Regions from separate parts of the Paenibacillus sp. FSL F4-0243 genome, predicted to be linked through region 3. Evidence: predicted binding sites of a transcription regulator. Region 3 holds the regulator's gene; each other region holds the start of a gene.

Region 1 (4,922 bases), 1.3 Mb from region 3:
CTACAGTTATTACAAACATGAGCATTACTAGCTTGGTAGGCACGCGTAAATATAAAAAAAGAATGACCAGCATCAATCATTCTTTCTCATTAAAAATATATTTATTTGGTTTCAGATATCTTTTCCTCCACAAGCTCCACTAACTCCGATGCCTTCATGTTCAAAGCTTCAGCAAGAGATAGCAAAGAATTTAGGGTAGGCTGGTGAACGCCACGTTCCAGCATAGATATGTAGGTTCGGTCAAGGTTACTTTGGAACGCTAATTTTTCTTGACTCATCTTTTGCTTCTTCCGAATTGTCCTTAATACTTGCCCAAATATTTCTTCTGATTTCAAGGTAATACCTCTTTTAGATTCATTATCTAGTTGTCTTAACCATAAAATCCACGTAGTATACTCTACAAAATGATGATAATCTATGATATGATTCATTCAAGAAAGCTCTGATATGTCAAAAACAATAATCCATTTATAAAAATCACTGTTGAATACAAAGTACATTATAAAAGAAGGGGATGAGGAAATGAGGAGTCTTTTAGAGAAGCTATATCATGGTAACTTGCATCCAGATGAAAATGTCATATCTAACGACCCGCAATACTTTAAGTTAAGCCAAAAAACATCTGAAATCATAGAGATTTGGAAGGAGCGACTTTCAGAGGAGGAATTCGACGAGTTAGAAGCGTTATTAGAATTATATGCTCAAACTCATGGTATGGAGTTAACATCTATTTTCAAGTATGGATTTCGCTTGGGGGCGGGCATCATGGTCGAGGTCTTAACCGGGGAAGAGGACCTTGCTAGTAAGTTGGGTACCTTTCATGACAAAACTCCATAATTAAAGGAGTAAATCCTGTGCGCTTAATAATTGTTCTAAATACAATCCCCTTTTGAAAATAATCAAGAAAAACAAAAAAACCTTGATTTCTCAAGGTTTTCACTGTGATGCCGAGGACGGGGGTCGAACCCGTACGGTACTCACGTACCGCAGGATTTTAAGTCCTGTGCGTCTGCCTGTTCCGCCACCCCGGCATATTATGTGTTGTTGCTTCATACGATGTTTACGTATAACGCGACAAGAAATATAATATCATGAATATCGATAACGCGCAATCCCTTTTTCAAAAAAAGTTTTATCACATTAAAAATAACCCGTCCCAGCATATGCCGACACGGGTTATTAGGCATGTCGATTATCTGCGTTCGTCACTTCTGCTTCTCATTCCGACAAGGCCCAAGAGTCCAAGCAATCCGAGCCAGCCCCAGTTTGATCCTCTGCTGGTAGTCCCAGTATTGGTAGTTGTGCTGGTTGCCCGATATCTACCATCCGTTGTAGTGTTGGATAGTGGAGTTACCGTATTTCTGTTGTAGTTATCCCGGGTGTAATTTTCATTGTAGTTATTGGTGTTAGGTCTATAATTTTCCCCTGTGCGAATCTTATCTTTCATAATGCTCTCATGCTGATTCATCGTTCCCGTGGTGCCGTTCATTAGATTGCCTTCCGTATTCATCATCCGAGTGTTATTCACGGTACCATCCATGCCCGTATTCGCGTTCGGGATACCGCCTAAAGCGGCTGACCCGATTGGATTAGCGTAACTAGCTCCCATTATACTCATTGACAGTACAGTACCGCATGCAAGGCTTGTTATTAGCTTGTTCACAGTGTTATGCCTCCCTTTATGGTTAGTTATCACTGATAATTTCCCCTTGGGTGGCACTGTCTATACATGAATAGCTTTACTCTTTTACAACATTCACTGTCTTGCTTGCTGCGTCATACGTAACCTTTGCTCCAAGCGCCTCAGCCAGAGCACGCACGGGTACATACGTTACGCCGGTATCAAGAACACCATCCGTAAGTTTAGTGCCGTTTAAGGTTATCGTTACTTTAACGTCTTTGTTCACCTGGTCATCCTCCCCAGTAATTCTTTTTAAAGCTTCATTGACCTGATCCGTCGTAGGACGTTTACCTGCCCGAAGTTGAGTCGTAGTTAAGCCGAAGGCCATTTGCAGATGTGAATAATCTTTAAAAGACGTCCAGTCTCCTCCCCACTCAAGCCCTAGCTGTTTTCCCACCTGTACAACCTCTTGCCAGTCCGCTATTTTATCTTTATCACCATCACGATTCATGTCCCAGGAAATACTATTTCCATCCGGCAGCAAAAGCGCAAAATCAAACGCAAGGCCATAATTGTGATAGCTGGTTCCACCCTTGGCGTTGGTAACTATAGGTCCAGGCTTACTTCTCCCCTGCGCATACAAGGCATTTTGTTCAGCAATCGACCGCAATCCCTGAGTAATAACGATGGGCACTCCTCTGGCATAGCTTTGCTGTATCAAAGCCTTCGCCCCTGCTGCCAAAACAGGATGAAGCCCAACAAGCCTCGCCGCCGATTTGTCCCTCACTTGATCTAAAGTCAGCATAGTATCACCCCTTGGTATAATCAATGATCCCGCTTTCCCATTCGCTTGTACTAATACCCCTGCTTGCCTTAGCATACAAGCATAAATGTCTTCGGCGTCCATATAAGGAAGGACGATAAGCGTTTAAGCGAGAAATATAAGACATAAAGGATAGGTGCATAACTTATACTTTCTTATATTTTAAAAAAAGACCCCGGTATCCCCGAGATCTCCCCTGAAAAGCACCTATTCATAGCTTCTTCACCTTGGATCATTTCTACAAAAAAGGGCAAAATATTAGCGAAAGGTGGGAACACATATGGACATTCATAGTGATAGCTATAAAGTTGCTGCCCTGAGCGAGCAGGAAGAAGCACTCGAAATTATTCGAAATGCCGAAGCTTCCATTGCACATCTGACCGGCAACCCAACGGTGACCCTAATTGCTTATGAAAAAAGTGAAGTCAGCGGTTCTCAGCATTAGACGATGTAAACCTCCACTAGATCATCTACATTGATCCACTTCCATTCCTCCGCCCACTGTAGCTTAAACTCACGCGAGTGGGTGTGAATGGAAGTCACAAAACCACTAATTGTCGTATTCTCAAAAGGATCAAACAGCACAACAGTGACGCGCACATGACTCCGTAACGATAAGGCCAGTGTACATTCGATCTCCTCCAGCTTCTGCTCATCCAGAATAGGCTTAATGCGGCGCAGGGTCTCCCGTTCATCCCTAATAATTCTTACCTTATGCTCCGGCAGCATCATGCGACTACTTTCCCACAGTCCGTTTTTCTCCAGCTTTTTGCCCATGGTAACCCCTCCCTAATTTCTATACTTATTCCGCTACACACGAACGTATGTTTGTATTATATCCACACCTTCGCTGAATAATCAATAATCAGGAAAAAGATCCCACTTTAAAATCCTCCTCTTTTATCTAAAAGTTGTATAATATTGAATATCTAATTGAGAGGAGCTTTCCACTTGAAAAAAAACAATGCCCTGCTCATCCTAATTCCCGTATTATTCCTGTGTCTATACCCCCTCGTATATCGAAGCAGTACCCTCTCAGACCTCACAAAAGGAATCGTAGCCGGCTTATTTATAGGATTGGCAGTGTTACCTCTACTCAAGCTCAAAATCGCATCAAAAAGACGCTGACAGTTGAACTGTTCAGCGTCTAAATTTCGATCTATTCTTGAACTTTCTCTGATTCAGCGGTGGACTGACCATCAGCATCGATGAGCCCTGTTGCTTCTCTTGCTTCATTAAGCTTGGAAATGCCGTATAGCATCGCGACGTCAGCGTTCTGATTCAATTCCTCGAACTTCTCAGCAGTGACCTCTGCGGAATCAGCACCTTGAGAGGCCTGTTCTTTTAGAGAATAAGCACTTTGAAAAGCAATTTTGGACTCATCAAGCAGTTTACGAATGTCTTCGGGCAAGCTAGAGGAAATTTTCACTTTCTCAGCCTGATTGGATAAGTCTGTTGCGGTCTTTTGGAATTCGTTAATCTTCTTCTCCAACTGCCTGTCCGAAAGTTCTCCTGCTGAATAAGCAGCAATAGCTTCGTTGAACTCCGTTAAAGATGATTTTCCTAATTCATCAAGTTTAGACATTTCATTGTAGAAGTTTTGCACGGTTTCCTGCACTTCTTCTTCCGAGGCAGGAGCCGATGAAGTTGAATTATTATTGCTGCAGGCGCTAAGGATGACAGTCAGCATTAGCGTTCCTATTAGTAACACTTTTTTCATTATTTATCCCTCCACTTAACAGAATAATGTCGGTTTGTGTAAAGCGCAAATGAAATTTATGTAAAATGACTATTATGTTATAATTATTTCAATTGTAATCAGGGAAGGAGAGTATTTATGCCTTATTGCACAACCTGCGGATCAGAATATAAGCAGGGCGCTAAATTTTGTGGAGAATGCGGATCTAGCATTGACGGCACTGCTCCAGTGACCGCCCGCCGTCCATCAGCAAATCAAAATGCTATTCAAGAAGTCGTTCTCTGGAAAGGCAAACCAGCCAGTATCTCTGATCGCCTCAAAGGAATCGTACGCCTAAACACGACTACGTACACCATTACAAGCCAGCGCATTATGGTAAAGACCGGACTTATCGGTAAAAATGTCGAAGAAATCGAATTACTGCGTGTACGCGATTTATCCGTAGCACAATCTATCATGGACCGGATGCTCGGCATCGGTACATTAACTGTATTTTCTGATGATGCCTCAGCGCCGCAGCTTCTTTTCCGAAAAATCCATGATGCCCAAACCGTCAAGGATGTTCTGCGCAAAGCTGTTCGTGACGAGAAGATCGCCAACAACATTAGCTACCGTGAACAAATCTAAGATTCTTTCACATTAAAAAAAGCCCCGAAATCCGGGGCTTTTTCGCTAATATTCCGATGCTCGAATCAGTTCGGATATCGTCTTATGGAAGATAAAACGCTCCTGCTGGAATAATCCCTTTGGGTTGGCTAGGACTTTCCCACTGCAATACA
Region 2 (4,922 bases), 330 kb from region 3:
CTTCATGATCCAGCGCTTTGCCGATATCATGGAGCAATCCTGCACGTTTTGCAAGCACGATGTCTTCCCCAAGCTCACCGGCCATCAGTCCAGTTAAATAAGCAACCTCCATGGAGTGCTTCAATACATTTTGACCATAGCTTGTACGGAATTTCAGACGACCCAGAATCTTGATCAAATCTGGATGCAATCCGTGAACACCCACTTCGAAAGTAGCTTGTTCACCATATTCGCGAATTCGTTCGTCCACTTCTTTGCGGGATTTCTCCACCATCTCTTCAATTCGAGCGGGATGGATACGTCCATCTGCCACAAGCTTCTCAAGTGCCGTACGGGCCACTTCACGGCGGATTGGATCAAATCCCGACAAAATAACTGCTTCCGGCGTATCATCAATAATGAGGTCGATACCTGTAAGAGTTTCGAGTGCACGAATATTACGGCCTTCACGACCGATAATCCGCCCTTTCATCTCTTCGTTCGGCAGGGTAACAACTGAAACTGTTGTCTCCGCTACGTGATCAGCTGCACAGCGTTGGATAGCGAGTGTGATGATTTCACGGGATTTCTTATCCGCTTCCTCTTTCGCCTGCTGTTCAATCTCTTTGATCATTTGAGCCGTTTCATGGCGAACTTCTTGCTCAACATTGCTAAGAATAATACTTCTTGCATCTTCGATGCTTAAATTGGAAATTCTCTCCAATTCAGTGACTTGGTTTTTGTAAATAACATCAATTTGCTGTTGGGTTTCATCAATTCGTTTCTCTTTGTTAGCTACTTGTTCTTCTTTTCTTTCAAGCGATTCCATTTTTTTATCCAGAGATTCTTCCTTTTGCAGCAAACGTCTCTCTTGCCGTTGGATTTCATTCCGACGTTCACGAGTTTCTTTCTCAGCTTCAGTACGGATTCTATGGACTTCGTCCTTAGCTTCCAATACTGTTTCTTTCTTCAGCGCCTCTGCGTCTTTCTTCGCGTTCTCCACGATGACTACGGCTTCTCTTTCTGCGCTTTGAATTTTAGCTTCTGCAAGGGATTTACGAATAAAATAACCGAACCCAAAGAATAATGCAGCTACAACGAGAACGATAATGACCCAGATCCATGCTTGCATCTGTTCACCTCCTCGTTGGTTCCTCTCCAAGGTATATCCCTGGGAATTGTGCAGTTGTTAAACTATCCGTTCATCACCATACAAAAAACCGGTAAATAACCGATTGCCATACTGCACATGCTGCACATGCACACTGCCCGCCTTATCCGGCGATTACATTTCATATGAGTTGTACGCGAACCGTTTTAAAAAGTCACCTTTTTGGGAAGGAAAAAGGATTCTTACTTTATGCCGATTCATGTTATATTTTATTATTTATAAAAAGACATTGTCAAGAGAGTCGATATGCGCATTAATGTCAAGAGAATCAGTGAGTCTAGTAAAATTCCTCATCTTCACCCTCATAATTGTCTTCCTCAAGTAAAGTATTGATCACTTGTCGCACCATATCACCCGAGAATCCACGCCGCATTAAGAAGGCTCCAGTCTTTCTGCGCTTATCTGTGGCTTCACCACGAATAAGATTCCATTTCTTACGACCAATCTGAAGTGCACTCTCTAGTTCTTGTTCAGGACTGACATTCTCCAGTGCTTCCGAGATCAAGGCTTTGTCGATTCCTTTCTCACGTAGCTCTTGGCGAATCCACATTTTCCCTTTTCGCTGGTTCGTAATGCGTTGCTCCGCCCATTGCTTTGCATACAAGGGGTCATCAAGTAATCTTTCCTGCTGTAGCCGTTGCACCACTTCCGCAATAATAGTCTCCCCTATTTCCTTCTGCCGTAAACGGCGAGTCATTTCCATAGCGGTACGTGGCTTCCGTTCTAGATAACGAAGTCCTTCTACATAAGCTCGTTGTCGCTCATCAGCAACAACAATTTCCTCCAAATCGGCTTTCATAAAAGAATTTCCAGTAATCATCCGATATTTAATCATGACGTCTTCGTGTACAGTCATGTTATAGGCTCCGAAATGTATGATGTAGCGGTGGTCCGACTTCTTCTGACGTTCTACCTTAGTAATTTCTAAAAGTTCTCCATCAGGAAAATCAGATAGGACCTGTACGTCCTGCTCATCCGATTCAAAATCCATATCCAGCTGTATTACCATAGTTGCTTGTCACCTCATAGCAATAAAATATCCCCACAAAGTGCGGCTTAACTTCGGTGCGTACTCAGGTACTTTGGGGGACCCCAAATATATATGTTCTTACACTGTTAAGAAAAGACACCCTGCAACAATGAATCACAGGGCGTCCTATTCCTTAGTAAATTCTATTGTTCGATTTCGAGAAGTAGCTTTTCTTCTTCCTCTTGCTCTGCAATGATTTCAGCTTCATTTGGTGCAGCAACAATAGTGGACAGGTTACTTGCTTCACGGATCTTGTTCTCAATGATGAGTGCAATATCTTGATGTTCTTTCAAGAACTGTTTGGCATTCTCACGTCCTTGGCCGAGACGCTCACCCTCATAGGAATACCATGCACCACTCTTATTCACGATGTCCATTTCAGTACCGATGTCTACAAGACTTCCTTCTCTGGAAATCCCTTCACCATACATGATATCAACATCAGCTTGTTTAAATGGAGGTGCTACCTTATTCTTCACAATCTTGATCTTGGTGCGGTTACCTACAACGTCGTTACCCATCTTAATACTTTCGACACGACGAACATCCAACCGTACGGAAGAATAGAATTTCAACGCCCGACCACCCGGGGTTGTCTCAGGGTTACCGAACATAACACCAATTTTCTCACGAAGCTGGTTAATAAAGATAGCAATTGTATTCGATTTACTAATGGCACCAGATAGCTTCCGAAGCGCTTGAGACATCAAACGAGCCTGTAGGCCGACGTGAGAGTCACCCATATCACCTTCGATTTCCGCTTTAGGAACCAACGCAGCTACGGAGTCAACGACAATAATGTCTACTGCACCACTACGGACAAGTGCTTCAGCAATCTCAAGTGCCTGTTCACCCGTATCTGGCTGAGATAGCAACAATTCATCAATGTTTACGCCCAAGTTACGTGCATACTTCGGATCGAGCGCATGCTCAGCATCGATAAATGCAGCTTGTCCTCCTTGTTTTTGCACTTCTGCAATAGCATGAAGAGCAACAGTCGTTTTACCGGAGGATTCAGGTCCGTATACTTCAATAATACGTCCCTTTGGAAGTCCGCCTATACCTAACGCAATATCAAGTGCCAAAGATCCGCTAGGTACAACTTCCACTTGCATATGAGTGGATTCTCCCAGTTTCATGATCGAACCTTTACCAAATTGTTTTTCTATTTGACGAAGCGCCATATCAAGCGCTGCACGACGATCTGACAATCAGACCACTTCCTTCACTGTTTATAATAATATAATAACGTGTTTTTGAGGTCTTGCCAAGCTTTTTTTCGAACATACATTCGTTTTTTTTGTCTCAAGCGTTAATTATCCCTTTTATTGTAAGCCTCCCTCCGGACATAGAAGTTAACTGATTTCTCTACTTCACCGGACATCAACGACTTATGATCAAAACCAAAACAGCGATCAAAATCTCCGCAGATATACAAAAAACCGCAGCAAAGAAATCTCAGTGCCACGGTTCTTCCGTATGTCTCAATTATAACTGGGCTAATCTCCCATTACAAGTCTGAGCCTTCAAGAGGTGTCTCCACCTTCCGTTCCTCAAGTCTGCGCCATAGACGATACAACAGAGCTTTAACAGTACGCAGTCGTATATTTTCACGTGTACCTTTAAGATTAAGCTCGTATACTTCTGTCTTACGCCCGCGTTCAGCTAAACCAATAAATACAAGTCCAACTGGCTTACGTTCAGAATAGCCCGGTCCTGCTACACCAGTTACAGATAAACCGAAATCACTATCTGCGATCATTCTCACCTGATCAGCTAACACTTCGGCAACTTCACGACTAACTGCCCCTGGAGCATCTGGCCCCTCCAAATAAGCACTTGGCACATTTAGAAGTTTTTTCTTCAGGTCGTTGGAATAACAGACGATTCCTCCCGCAAACATCGAAGCACTGCCTGGAATGTTAGTTATACTCTCCATCAGCAAGCCTCCAGTGCAACTCTCTGCCGCACTTAAAGTCAGACCTGCATCCGCCATCCAATCCACAATCAATTGCTCCAGTGGCACATCAATATTTGCATATAAATGTTCTGGCAAAATCTCTTTGATCTGTTTCTCCAGAATCTCCAGCTTCTTGTAAGCTTCATGCTCGGAAGGCGCCTTTGTCGAAATACGAACGGTTACCTCTCCCTCTTTAGCGTAAGGAGCTATGGTTGGGTCTGTCTGGCTGTGAATAAGATCAATGAGCTTATCCTCAAGCAGTGATTCTCCGATACCTGCAAATTTAAGCATTTTAGAATAAAGTGGCATTTCTGTCGTTAGAGCGTGCTGCTGAAGCCACGGTACAGCTTTATCTACGAACATCGGCTTCATCTCGCGAGGCGGACCAGGAAGCACAATATAATATTTCTTTTCATGCTCAAAAGCAATGCCAACAGCAAGACCAATCTCATTTGGCAAAGGTGTAGTTCCTTCAATTATAAGTGCCTGTTTACGATTATTCTCCGTCATTACAATCTTTCGATCATCAAAGAAACGTTGTACATGATCCATTGCCAAGCGATCTATATGAAGTGTGCGACCTAAGGAAGCAGCCAGCGCGTCCTTCGTTAGATCATCTTCTGTAGGACCAATACCACCGGTAAATATGATAACATCCGCTCTGCTTTGAGCGATCTCAATGGCTTGCTGCAAGCGACTGCTGTTATCCCCAACTACGGTTTGAAAATATACATCAATCCCAATAGCAGCTAGCTCAATAGACAAAAACTGGGCATTACTAT
Region 3 (4,922 bases):
TTAGCATCTTTGATCATGCGAACGGGTATCTGTTTACAGGGGATTTATTGTATGATGTTACGCCAATTTATGCTTTTTATCCCTCTACTAGTCCTGTTGATTTAGTGGCTTCATTAGAAAAGATTGCACAAATTCCAGGTGTATCACAAATATTTGGCTCTCATAATACGTTGGGTCTAGATCCAGCTATTTTGCAAGAGGTTATGAAGGCAGTTCGTGAATTACGTGAACGGGATCTTGTTGCTCATGGTACGGGCATTCACCAATTTAACGGATTTAGTGTGCAATTTTAAAATGAATGTTGGATGCAGCGAAAACGGCCCCCCCCAAAAGGACCGTTTTTTGTCTTTCCTTAAGGTTTTCAAAATTTCTAATTGGGTAAAGTAAAGTGAAGTAATCAGAGGTGGAAGGGGGGCATTTATTCGGATACGATCGACCTGAAGAATGCATGCAATTGTTGGACTTGGGAGTAGGCTTCTTTGTACTGATTGTCGGATTGTTGAATGGGCAATAAGCCTGGCAAGAAGGAGATACTATACACAGGTATTTCATTGCTGTTCATGTATATTTTAAGCGTAAGTTCCTCGATAACATCAGCCTCTTCGTCAACGTTATTAAGCACATTAATATCCGCACTTGAAGCAGTTGATTTGCTGTTTTGTTGTCGTTTAGATACTTTTGAAAGGGTTAGTGCGTTAACAACAATCTCTGATCCCATTATATTGTCGAACGAGTATAGCTTTGCTATTGCTTTTTTGCTTGTTTTTGGATTGCTGGTACCTATTGCTATTTTTTTATAAGGTTCATTAAGGGCGATCAAGTGAGATTGATTGGGCGGAATGAATGTTTTGGTGAATATAATATTAAAAGATGAGGTTGCGTTTAACAGCTTAGAAAGTTCAGAAGAAGTAGATAGTTTTTTTAATTCTATAATAACGGCACTTAGAATTAAGACTCCTCCTACAATGGCAAACATATACATTAAGAAAATCAGCATGTAATCACACCTCCAAAGATCTCAGTAGAGCAAGATTTATTGCTTATTGAAAGATATGCCTGAATTCTCTCTACTAGTATCTGTTAAGAGCGAAAATCGTGGGAATTTAGGAAACGACTACTGATTAGAAAAAGAGAAAGCACCCACAGATCTGCGATTTTGCAAGCTGGGTGCAAAATTGGGGCAACTGCTGGAGTGCTTTGTTGAGAGCTTTTTAAAATAATTATGTCAAAATCATAAGAAATTGAAGGCTGTGATTTGATCGGTATAAACAATTAGCTGTTTGTATTCGATCGGAGATTCATAGTGAGTATAGGGTCTTACAGAAACATCATTAAGGACTACAAAGTTATAGCTGAAATTTTTATCGGGATGTTCCGCACCTAAATAAGATATGTATTCATCTACAATGACATCATCCATTAGAGATTTTAAGTCAAAAACATCCTCTTTATTGGAGGTGGAAGGGGATATGGTCCCTTGAATACTGCCGAATGAGGTGAGTAAATTTACTTTTTTTCCACTCGCTTGATCGTTATTTAACAATAAGCCAGAGAGTTTAACAAGTGCATCGACTTTAAAATCGACGAGGGTTCTAATTTTTGAGTTGTTCAAAACGAGACACTTCCTTTCAATTTGAAATCCTGTTAACATTATTCGACATATAACCACATAATTCCTATTAGGTCATCAAAAATACATAAATACAAACACGCCCCCTCCATTGAACCATGAGTGAGGCGTGTTTATCTATAGAGATAGATTTAATTCCTGATCGTTACTCGTGTTCCAATCGGAACAATCGCAGCTAGTGCTAACACATCTTCATTGTACATACGAATACAACCGTGGGATACTTCGTGCCCTATGGATGAGGGATCATTATTTCCATGTATCCCATAGTGAGGCTTAGATAGACCCATCCAAAAGACCCCAAATGGACCACCTGGATCGGGTTGTTTGTTAATGATTGTGAATTCACCGAGTGGTGATTGAGTTAACATTTTACCGATTCCGACTGGGAAGCCCCTGATCACAATGTCGTTATCAAGAAGATAAAGCATACGCTGCGTCAGATCAACTATAATCCGGTAATTTGGCATTGTGCAACACTCCTTTCTAATTAAGATATGAGGAGGATGCCTAAACGGTTATTCATTAAAAATGGTCATTTTAGCCCATAAGAACAAATGTTCTGTAATTGATAAATGGAGTTTGATAACAATAAAAAAGCTGTTCTGCATTTGCAGAACAGCTTTTAAAAAATAAAAGAAAGTATATATTTTTACGATATACCCTATCCTTATACTTCTCGTAGAAACGGATACCGTCCTTTAAAGGGCGGTATCCGTTTTCGCTTGGTAGGAGTGCATACTTAGTGGATATCTCGAAATAATCCGATAACTCTGCCGAGAATGGTCACGCGATTAAGGCGAAGAGGCTCGTACGCCGGATTCTCCGGCTGAAGACGTATATGATCACGTTCTTTATAAAAAGTCTTAACGGTTGCTTCATCTTCTTCGGTCATAGCTACAACGATATCTCCGTTATCAGCCGTTTGTTGTTGACGAACAATAACATAGTCGCCATTCATAATCCCAGCTTCGACCATACTGTCACCTTGAACCGATAACATAAATACTTTGTTATCTCCAACATAGTGAGTTGGAAGCGGGAAGTAGTCTTCAATATTCTCAGTAGCAGTGATAGGAACCCCGGCGGTAACCTTACCTACGACAGGAATGCGCGCGACGGTTTGCGCGAAATGATGGACATTCTCGGAATCCTCTTGGCCAAGCAATTCTATCGCACGAGGCTTCGTTGGATCTCGACGGATAAGTCCCTTCTTCTCTAGCCGATCTAAATGACCGTGAACTGTGGAGCTGGAAGCAAGACCAACAGCTTCTCCAATCTCCCGGACGGAAGGAGGATAACCCTTGCTGCGGACTTCGCTACGTATAAATTCCAGGATCGCCAGCTGGCGACTTGAAATCTTTGACATTGGAATCAACCCCATATAGTAATGTTTGGGAAAATTATAACATAGAACTACCGTTCGCACAAACATAAGTTCTAACTATTATAAATATTAATTCGAAAGAGTTAATAAATGGTAGTCTTGTATTGATTGCGTTTCCTTCATCTAAACAATAAGAGTGATTCTTTATATGAAGAATATGGTAAATATTAACCTCTGAAAAAAAGAGAACAATTGTTCTAAAATAGTATTGAACAAAACACATGTTCGTGTTATTATAATTTCAAAAGTAAGAACAAGTGTTTGGAGGATGATATTCATGTTAAAATACAGTACATACCGCAGCATCTACGATAAAGCCCCAGTGGTTGAATCTTTAGGACATAATCCTATTACCCGTTATTCAGCTCAGATTAAAGAGATTACAGAGCTTTTACTTGAAGGCTTGATGCGTTTGTTCCGTAGAGATTTTGTTATTAAACTGACATTGATCATTGTGCTCGTACTATCAGGACTTACAGTAGTAGGTAATGTATTTGCAGGATCTACTACTTTAATGAAGGATGAGAAGCGCGTAGTGGTTGAACGTGGAGATACACTTTGGAGTATTGCTCTTGAGAATAAACCTTCTGATATGAAAACGGCTGTATATATAGAAGGAATTAAAAAATTCAATGGCATTAAAGGTAGTCAGATTAATGCTGGAGATATTCTCACTTTACCTATATATTAATATTCTAAGAACATAATAAGAGGACATGAAGAGCTTGCAGGGAGTAAACCTTGACAAGCTCTTTTTCTCATGGCAGAGTTAGAATTAATTTATAAGGGGAGGGAAAGTTTTGAATATTGATGAGTTGGTCGCGCGTATTAACGAATTGGCACGCAAACAGAAGAGCGTAGGCCTTAATCAAGAGGAAACGGCGGAACGCGCCAAGCTTCGTGAAATTTATTTGGGGAATATTCGCAATAACTTCCGAGCACAATTGAATACGATTGAATTGGTCGATAATGATGAGCATGAACAAGGTAACAAGGGGCGTAAGCATTAACACCCTGTTCCTTTTCATAGATATTACTGGATGACTAGGGGGAACGCATATGGCCCGTTCTTGGGAAAGAATGGTTCAACGCAACACGCAGCAAATTAATAAGCAAAGAAAGAAACAGGGGAAGGAAACGATTTACGCATCTAAATCTAAATCTCCTGGTAAGAACAGCGAAACCTTTAAAGGCCGTAACATTGCATTTCCAGTAGTGTTATTAGTGCTTGGTACTATGTTTTGGATGATTGGTTCAGTGGACCAGGCCAAAGGTAATGGTATGCTTATGAATTGGCTAGGAGTCGTTTTGTACTACTTACTAGCGGCACTTTTGTTCTTCCGACGTCCGTACTTGAAGGTAGAGAATGCTAGACTATCTACTATAAAATTCAACCGCGAACGGTATCTGCCAGCTTCTGATATTGAGAAAATCATCCTTTCGCGTGGAGCTGTTGTAATTAAGCATAAAGGCAAACGCACGAAATGGATTTTTACCAGACTTATGAATCGTTATGATACACATGCGATGGGGACTCGACTGGAAGCATTCGCAAAAGCTCACCAAATTGAAGTAGTTCACGAATAGAAATTAACCAGCCATGGGAGAGGGAGACCTGTAATGCCAATTTCCGCCGTACTATTTGACCTTGATGATACACTGCTCTGGGATGATCGGAGCGTTAATGAAGCATTTCGTTCTGCATGTGAAGCCGCTGGGGATACGATTGATCCACAAGAACTGGAACTTGCGGTGCGTAAAGAAGCCATTGGACTATATGAATCCTACGAAACGAACCCGTTTACAAAGATGATTGGGATTAATCCGTTTGAAGCACTTTGGGGGAACTTTACTGCAGGTGAACAGCCGGAATTCCGTCAATTGGAGCAGCTTGCACCGGGATAT
Region 4 (4,922 bases), 1.3 Mb from region 3:
ATCGGCTGCGTTGATTCGAGTCGCAGACTGTGTATAAATGTTATCTTTATATACGACTAGAGCGATCATATCTGCCATAACGCCAGATTTGGTATCTGGCAGTTCCAACTTGGGGATAACAATGCTTCCGGACGAATTTATGCCAGAATTGTCTGGTTGGTTTGGACCTGGAGTTACCTGAGCGATTTGCCCTTGAGTACTCTGGTCATTTAACTGCTGCCATATATTAGGTGCAGCTAAGCCGATCCCGGCGGCGAGGACGATACTTGCCGCGATATAAACCGTCTTGCGTGGACGTTTCCGCTCCTGCTGTTGCTCCAGTTTGTCGATCAATTCTTTTTTCATCTCTTCACCTGGTTTCATAGAATCCACCGCTTTCTTGTATAATGTTCGAAACTGATCTTCTTTCATTGTGATTCCACTCCTTCCAGCTCCAGTTTTAACAGTTGCCGTCCCCGCTGAAGTCTCATCTTCACGGCAGACTGACTAATCTGCAGAATCTTGCTGATTTCCTGGATGGGATAGTCCTCGTAATAATAAAGATGGATTACGGTTTTATACTTCATAGGCATCGCCATAACTAACTGCAGTAGAGCCAAATCCTCGGGGGTGTCTACCGCAATCGGCTCAGCATTTTCCAGTTTAACCTCGCGCTTGCGCCAGCCTCTGCCCAGTAATGTTTTACAATGATTGGTGATTACCCGGATCAGCCATGCTTTCTGATGTTCAGCGTCTATGAACTTTGGTGCTTTTTCTATCAGTTTGATGAAGGTGTCCTGAGTGGCCTCTTCGGCATCTTGGCGGCTGCCTAAATGGACCAAAGCAATCCGGAACAGCATATCTGCGTAGATTTCGTAACTCTTTATCACATGATTTCCCGGCCGGGTCATGGATCGTTGCATGATTCTATGCCCCCTTTACCTATAACACCATTTAGGACGGCATTTGGTCACATTATGTTCCTGAGAAAATTTGTTAGCGTCTAGATCAAGGGTTAGAATCTAAAAAAGGCGCGATTGCCCCAGCAGCCATATCATGACTACTGAGACAATCGCGCCTTTATAATAGAAGTTCCCCTTTACGGGAGGCCCTCCTCAATATGTTTATATGTATAGTTTGGATCAAACCTTTTTACAAGAGCCATGCTATATTGATAAATCCGATCCTTCTCTTTTCGATAAAAGTATCTTGCGTTAGGTTCATCTGCAAAAATCACCGTTGTACTTACGACGGGAGCCTTACTAATCTGGGTGTGTACTTTATAAAGATCTTCATTCTTATAATCTCTCGTAGCTACCAAATAATGAATCACTTCATTGTCCATATGATTTCGGAAGGCCTGAAGCGCTAAAGAAGCGACTCCATATACAATAACGAAGGTAATAAGGATTATTTTTGTTCTTTTCTTCATTAATTCCCTCCATTTAGCTAAAATGTATATATTATAAGATAATATATTGTGACTGGTATGTCATATCTATTGTATCTTGTAATCTACACATTAGAAGGGTGGAGAGAAAGATGACGCAGCAAGAAGAAAAAATACAGGAGCTGGAGCGGCGAATTAAGGTATTGGAGAATCATACTAGTCCCAGCCTACCAGGTCTCAGAATCTTATGGTTTATTATTTGGGGAGTTGTGGGTATGTTCCTCATTCTAATTCTTATTGGTTTGATTCAATTTGTCGCATAACAGAGCTTATAATTACAAATAAGGCAGCAAATTTCCTGCCGATAGTTAAACCCGCGTAGGTAAAGAATTGCCTGGGTATACTATACTTGCTGCCTTTTTATTATGAACTTACACAAATCATCTTCAGTCTTCTTTGGGTTCTTGCAATAAAATGGAGAAGGTCCCCGTTTCATGATCCACTTCAATCGACTCGATCCCAACAAAATCCGGAATTTCGGGGTGTACTGCATCTACGTTATAATCTGGATGAGTCATCAATAATTCAATTACTTTAATGGCTTCCATATCGATCCCCCTTGCGAGAAATTCCACCATAATTAATGGTCCTTCATTGCGACTACCCTTATTATCTCCGCAGTCATTATTGAATATGTGTTAATCGTTCTTCGTTTCTTCCCATCACGGCCAATAATTGCCCCTGAAAAACACGTCTTTGAATTTGATCAATCCGCTGTAAAGCCAGCTCGCTTGGCACTTGAAATTCTGCTGCAAGATAGCTGATTGCATCTTCCCGTTGCTCAGGCAATGTCATGCGGGAGATCATGGAGTAGGGCATAGCTGCATAAAGAATAAATCGCTCAGATTCATCCTCCTGTGCCCGCGTAAAATGTTCTGGCATCAATATTTGATCAGTACCATGGCGGAGCAGATGACAGAGCTCATGGAGAAACTCTAGCCGCTGCAGACTGGCTGGAAGCCGGTTGTCAATAAACATGGTGTACATCCCCGCTGATGCTTCGATGCTCTTGCTTCTTACATCCAAATAATGAACCCAAATATTAAGCCGTTCTGCAATATAAGCAATCGAAATTTGCGAAGGCTGAGTAAGGTTCAGACGCTTGTATAAATCTTCTGTCCACTTCTCCAGCGCAGTCATTTGATAATAGGATTTCATGTTATTCATATCATTCACCTCATTCAGAATCAGTTATAGGATCGTATGTTCGCATAAATGAGCAAAAGAAAAGCCCGAAGGCTATGTAAAGTAAAAAACATAAGGACACATAAGAACGAGTGTTCTCGTGTGTCCTTAGCATAAAGCAATTAAACACTAATATCAAGTGTTTTTCCTAAATTCGGAGCAACGCTTTTGCCCAGCATTTCCACCATCGTTTGACTCTGGGTTTCAGCCTGATTTTTGGCAATATTCATGACTTGTATTCCTACATTTTGAGCTAAGGATGCCTGGCTCATTGCCATTGATAATGCGGCTATATCCATATTGCACCTCCTTCGTGTATATCCTGTTTATCGACAGTGCCTACCTAATTCATTAGGTGAATAGCATTTGTTTGCCAGTTCGCCCAAACGGCTTATCTCCTTTTTACATATCTTGTGCTGTAGTCATTAATCATTAGGAGGAATTAATTATGGGAATGGAACATTGTGGTTGTAACGTAGGTCCTGTAGTAAGCCCAGTAAATGTAGGTCCGGTGTGTAGTCCTTTTACTTCAACAGGAGCTATTCTGGTACTCTTCATCTTGCTGGTTATCATCACTAAAGCTTGCTTATTCTAAGCTAGCTGATGCACATTGTAGCCCCATCCGGTATACCGGATGGGGCTATTCTTTTGAAGCACTGTTCACGTTAGCTTATTATTTGAACATAAATTCTACGCGGGTTCCATCCGCATAATCTTCTAACTGATTGCCAACCCAGCTTCCTGCGCCGCGGTTATCTTTTGGGGTTATGTATTCAATGTCGGCCCCTTTGCCGCCTTCATTACACATGGCCATGGGCCATTCATCGCGGTCGTAGCCTTTTTTGGTGGGGATCCCTTTTAAGGATTCTTTGCGGTTGTCTTCAGCCTGCTCACGGTTAATCGTGCACGTCGCGGACTCCCCTTTAGCAATCGCGTCCTGAATGTGCTTAGCAGTCTCAGGATAACGATCTGATGGGAAGATCAGCTGAACAACTTCTGAATCAGATGTGGACGAGGGGGCTGACGGATCTCCGTTCTGTTCATACCAGTAACCGCCCAAAGCAAGTAACACAATAATGATGAGACTGGTGAGTAATTTCTGTATTTTCAAATCTGCTCCTCCTTTTTTGGAACTTAAAATAGTATATCTTATATCATAATGCAGTGCGATTTAATATACTTAGGAAAAATAAGAGGAGGACGGAATTGGATATGGAGTATTTGATTACGATTGAAGATCAGACGCTTATAGCCTCTGCTGAAGATATTATTACTAGACGCTATGAATGGGGAAGACACCATGTAGGGGCGGCGCTCCGTACTAAGACGGGGGAAATCTTTACAGCGGTACATGTAGAAGCTAGCATGGGACGAATTACAGTCTGTGCAGAAGCGATGGTGATTGGAAAAGCGATATCCGAAGGCTACAAGGAATTTGATACGATTGTTGCGGTAAGGCATCCTGATCCGGACAGCGAGGAAAGAGAAATTAAAGTAGTTTCTCCCTGCGGGATGTGCCGTGAGTTAATTGCTGATTACGGGAAGGATTGCAAAGTTATTGTATCCGAGGACGGCCGGTTAGCTAAATATGATATTTCTGAATTACTACCGCTGAGATATACAAGGTAAATTGGAGATTTAGTCAGGAGCCGCCGGGCTCCTTTTTTTATTGAGCCGTGAATTTATTCAGCAGTTCCTTACACTGTCCTAAATTAATTTACAACTTCATGTCCATTCGCTGAGTTCATGTCACTATTGTCCCCATACTATAACTTAAAAAAGTTAAAAGGATGTGAGAGTGGATGGAACAGCGCAATCTTCGAAATATGGTTGATTCGGCATCGAGGTTTGTGAGCGATGTTCAGTGGCAAATCGCGTATCGTAAATTGCAAATGGCTCCGGCGGATTCGGAAACGGTACCTTCTGCTCAGAAATTGTTGAATACCCTTTATTTTCTGCAAGGAAAAGGATGGATTAGTGGACAACATGATTATTTGGAGAGCGCGGATGAGTTCAATGGGAAGCTGAAAAATACTAGCGGGCAATACGCCGCCCTTCACGGCTATGAGCTGGGGGCAATCAATAATCAGACGGCGGCACTAATAGACAATCAGCGGGATTGGGTCGTTAGCAGCGCTATTCGCTGGTATAAAGACGGTGGAATCGTAACGATTAGCTATCACGCACAGTTGCCAGGGACTGCGCCAGCTTGGGATAACGTATCTACGAGCATAAGCAACGCTGATTTTGACAAATATATAACCCCGGGTACCTCTCAGTACAACGCACTGATCGCTGATCTGGATAA

The links. The regulator LexA, encoded in region 3, represses DNA repair genes until DNA is damaged. The targets are predictions, from matches to a motif close to CGAACATATGTTCG.
Region 1: the regulator LexA is predicted to act here: its motif matches at 3,262-3,275, upstream of NSS87_RS23365 (YolD-like family protein).
Region 2: the regulator LexA is predicted to act here: its motif matches at 3,461-3,474, upstream of recA (recombinase RecA).
Region 4: the regulator LexA is predicted to act here: its motif matches at 2,626-2,639, upstream of NSS87_RS23405 (ImmA/IrrE family metallo-endopeptidase).

Annotation. Positions count from the first base shown of each region.
Region 1 covers NZ_CP150151.1:5,245,666-5,250,587, forward strand. The annotation lists gene NSS87_RS23335 (helix-turn-helix transcriptional regulator) at 102-431, opposite strand; gene NSS87_RS23340 (DUF6809 family protein) at 523-837, shown strand; tRNA gene NSS87_RS23345 (tRNA-Leu) at 946-1,031, opposite strand; gene NSS87_RS23350 (WGxxGxxG-CTERM domain-containing protein) at 1,193-1,663, opposite strand; gene NSS87_RS23355 (M15 family metallopeptidase) at 1,740-2,426, opposite strand; gene NSS87_RS23360 (hypothetical protein) at 2,725-2,889, shown strand; gene NSS87_RS23365 (YolD-like family protein) at 2,886-3,221, opposite strand; gene NSS87_RS23370 (hypothetical protein) at 3,604-4,164, opposite strand; gene NSS87_RS23375 (PH domain-containing protein) at 4,282-4,770, shown strand; gene NSS87_RS23380 (glycosyl hydrolase) at 4,853-4,922, opposite strand, start outside.
Region 2 covers NZ_CP150151.1:4,267,246-4,272,167, forward strand. The annotation lists gene rny (ribonuclease Y) at 1-1,111, opposite strand, end outside; gene NSS87_RS18955 (RecX family transcriptional regulator) at 1,428-2,159, opposite strand; gene recA (recombinase RecA) at 2,324-3,391, opposite strand; gene NSS87_RS18965 (competence/damage-inducible protein A) at 3,691-4,922, opposite strand, start outside.
Region 3 covers NZ_CP150151.1:3,941,725-3,946,646, reverse strand. The annotation lists gene NSS87_RS17415 (MBL fold metallo-hydrolase) at 1-293, shown strand, start outside; gene NSS87_RS17410 (hypothetical protein) at 419-997, opposite strand; gene NSS87_RS17405 (hypothetical protein) at 1,232-1,612, opposite strand; gene NSS87_RS17400 (L,D-transpeptidase) at 1,762-2,100, opposite strand; gene lexA (transcriptional repressor LexA) at 2,373-2,999, opposite strand; gene NSS87_RS17390 (LysM peptidoglycan-binding domain-containing protein) at 3,295-3,708, shown strand; gene NSS87_RS17385 (DUF896 domain-containing protein) at 3,818-4,027, shown strand; gene NSS87_RS17380 (hypothetical protein) at 4,077-4,604, shown strand; gene NSS87_RS17375 (HAD-IA family hydrolase) at 4,638-4,922, shown strand, end outside.
Region 4 covers NZ_CP150151.1:5,251,488-5,256,409, reverse strand. The annotation lists gene NSS87_RS23430 (hypothetical protein) at 1-411, opposite strand, end outside; gene NSS87_RS23425 (sigma-70 family RNA polymerase sigma factor) at 408-902, opposite strand; gene NSS87_RS23420 (DUF3139 domain-containing protein) at 1,079-1,411, opposite strand; gene NSS87_RS23415 (hypothetical protein) at 1,522-1,692, shown strand; gene NSS87_RS23410 (hypothetical protein) at 1,816-1,977, opposite strand; gene NSS87_RS23405 (ImmA/IrrE family metallo-endopeptidase) at 2,054-2,596, opposite strand; gene NSS87_RS23400 (YjfB family protein) at 2,737-2,913, opposite strand; gene NSS87_RS23395 (hypothetical protein) at 3,063-3,209, shown strand; gene NSS87_RS23390 (NucA/NucB deoxyribonuclease domain-containing protein) at 3,288-3,719, opposite strand; gene NSS87_RS23385 (cytidine deaminase) at 3,827-4,243, shown strand; gene NSS87_RS23380 (glycosyl hydrolase) at 4,417-4,922, shown strand, end outside.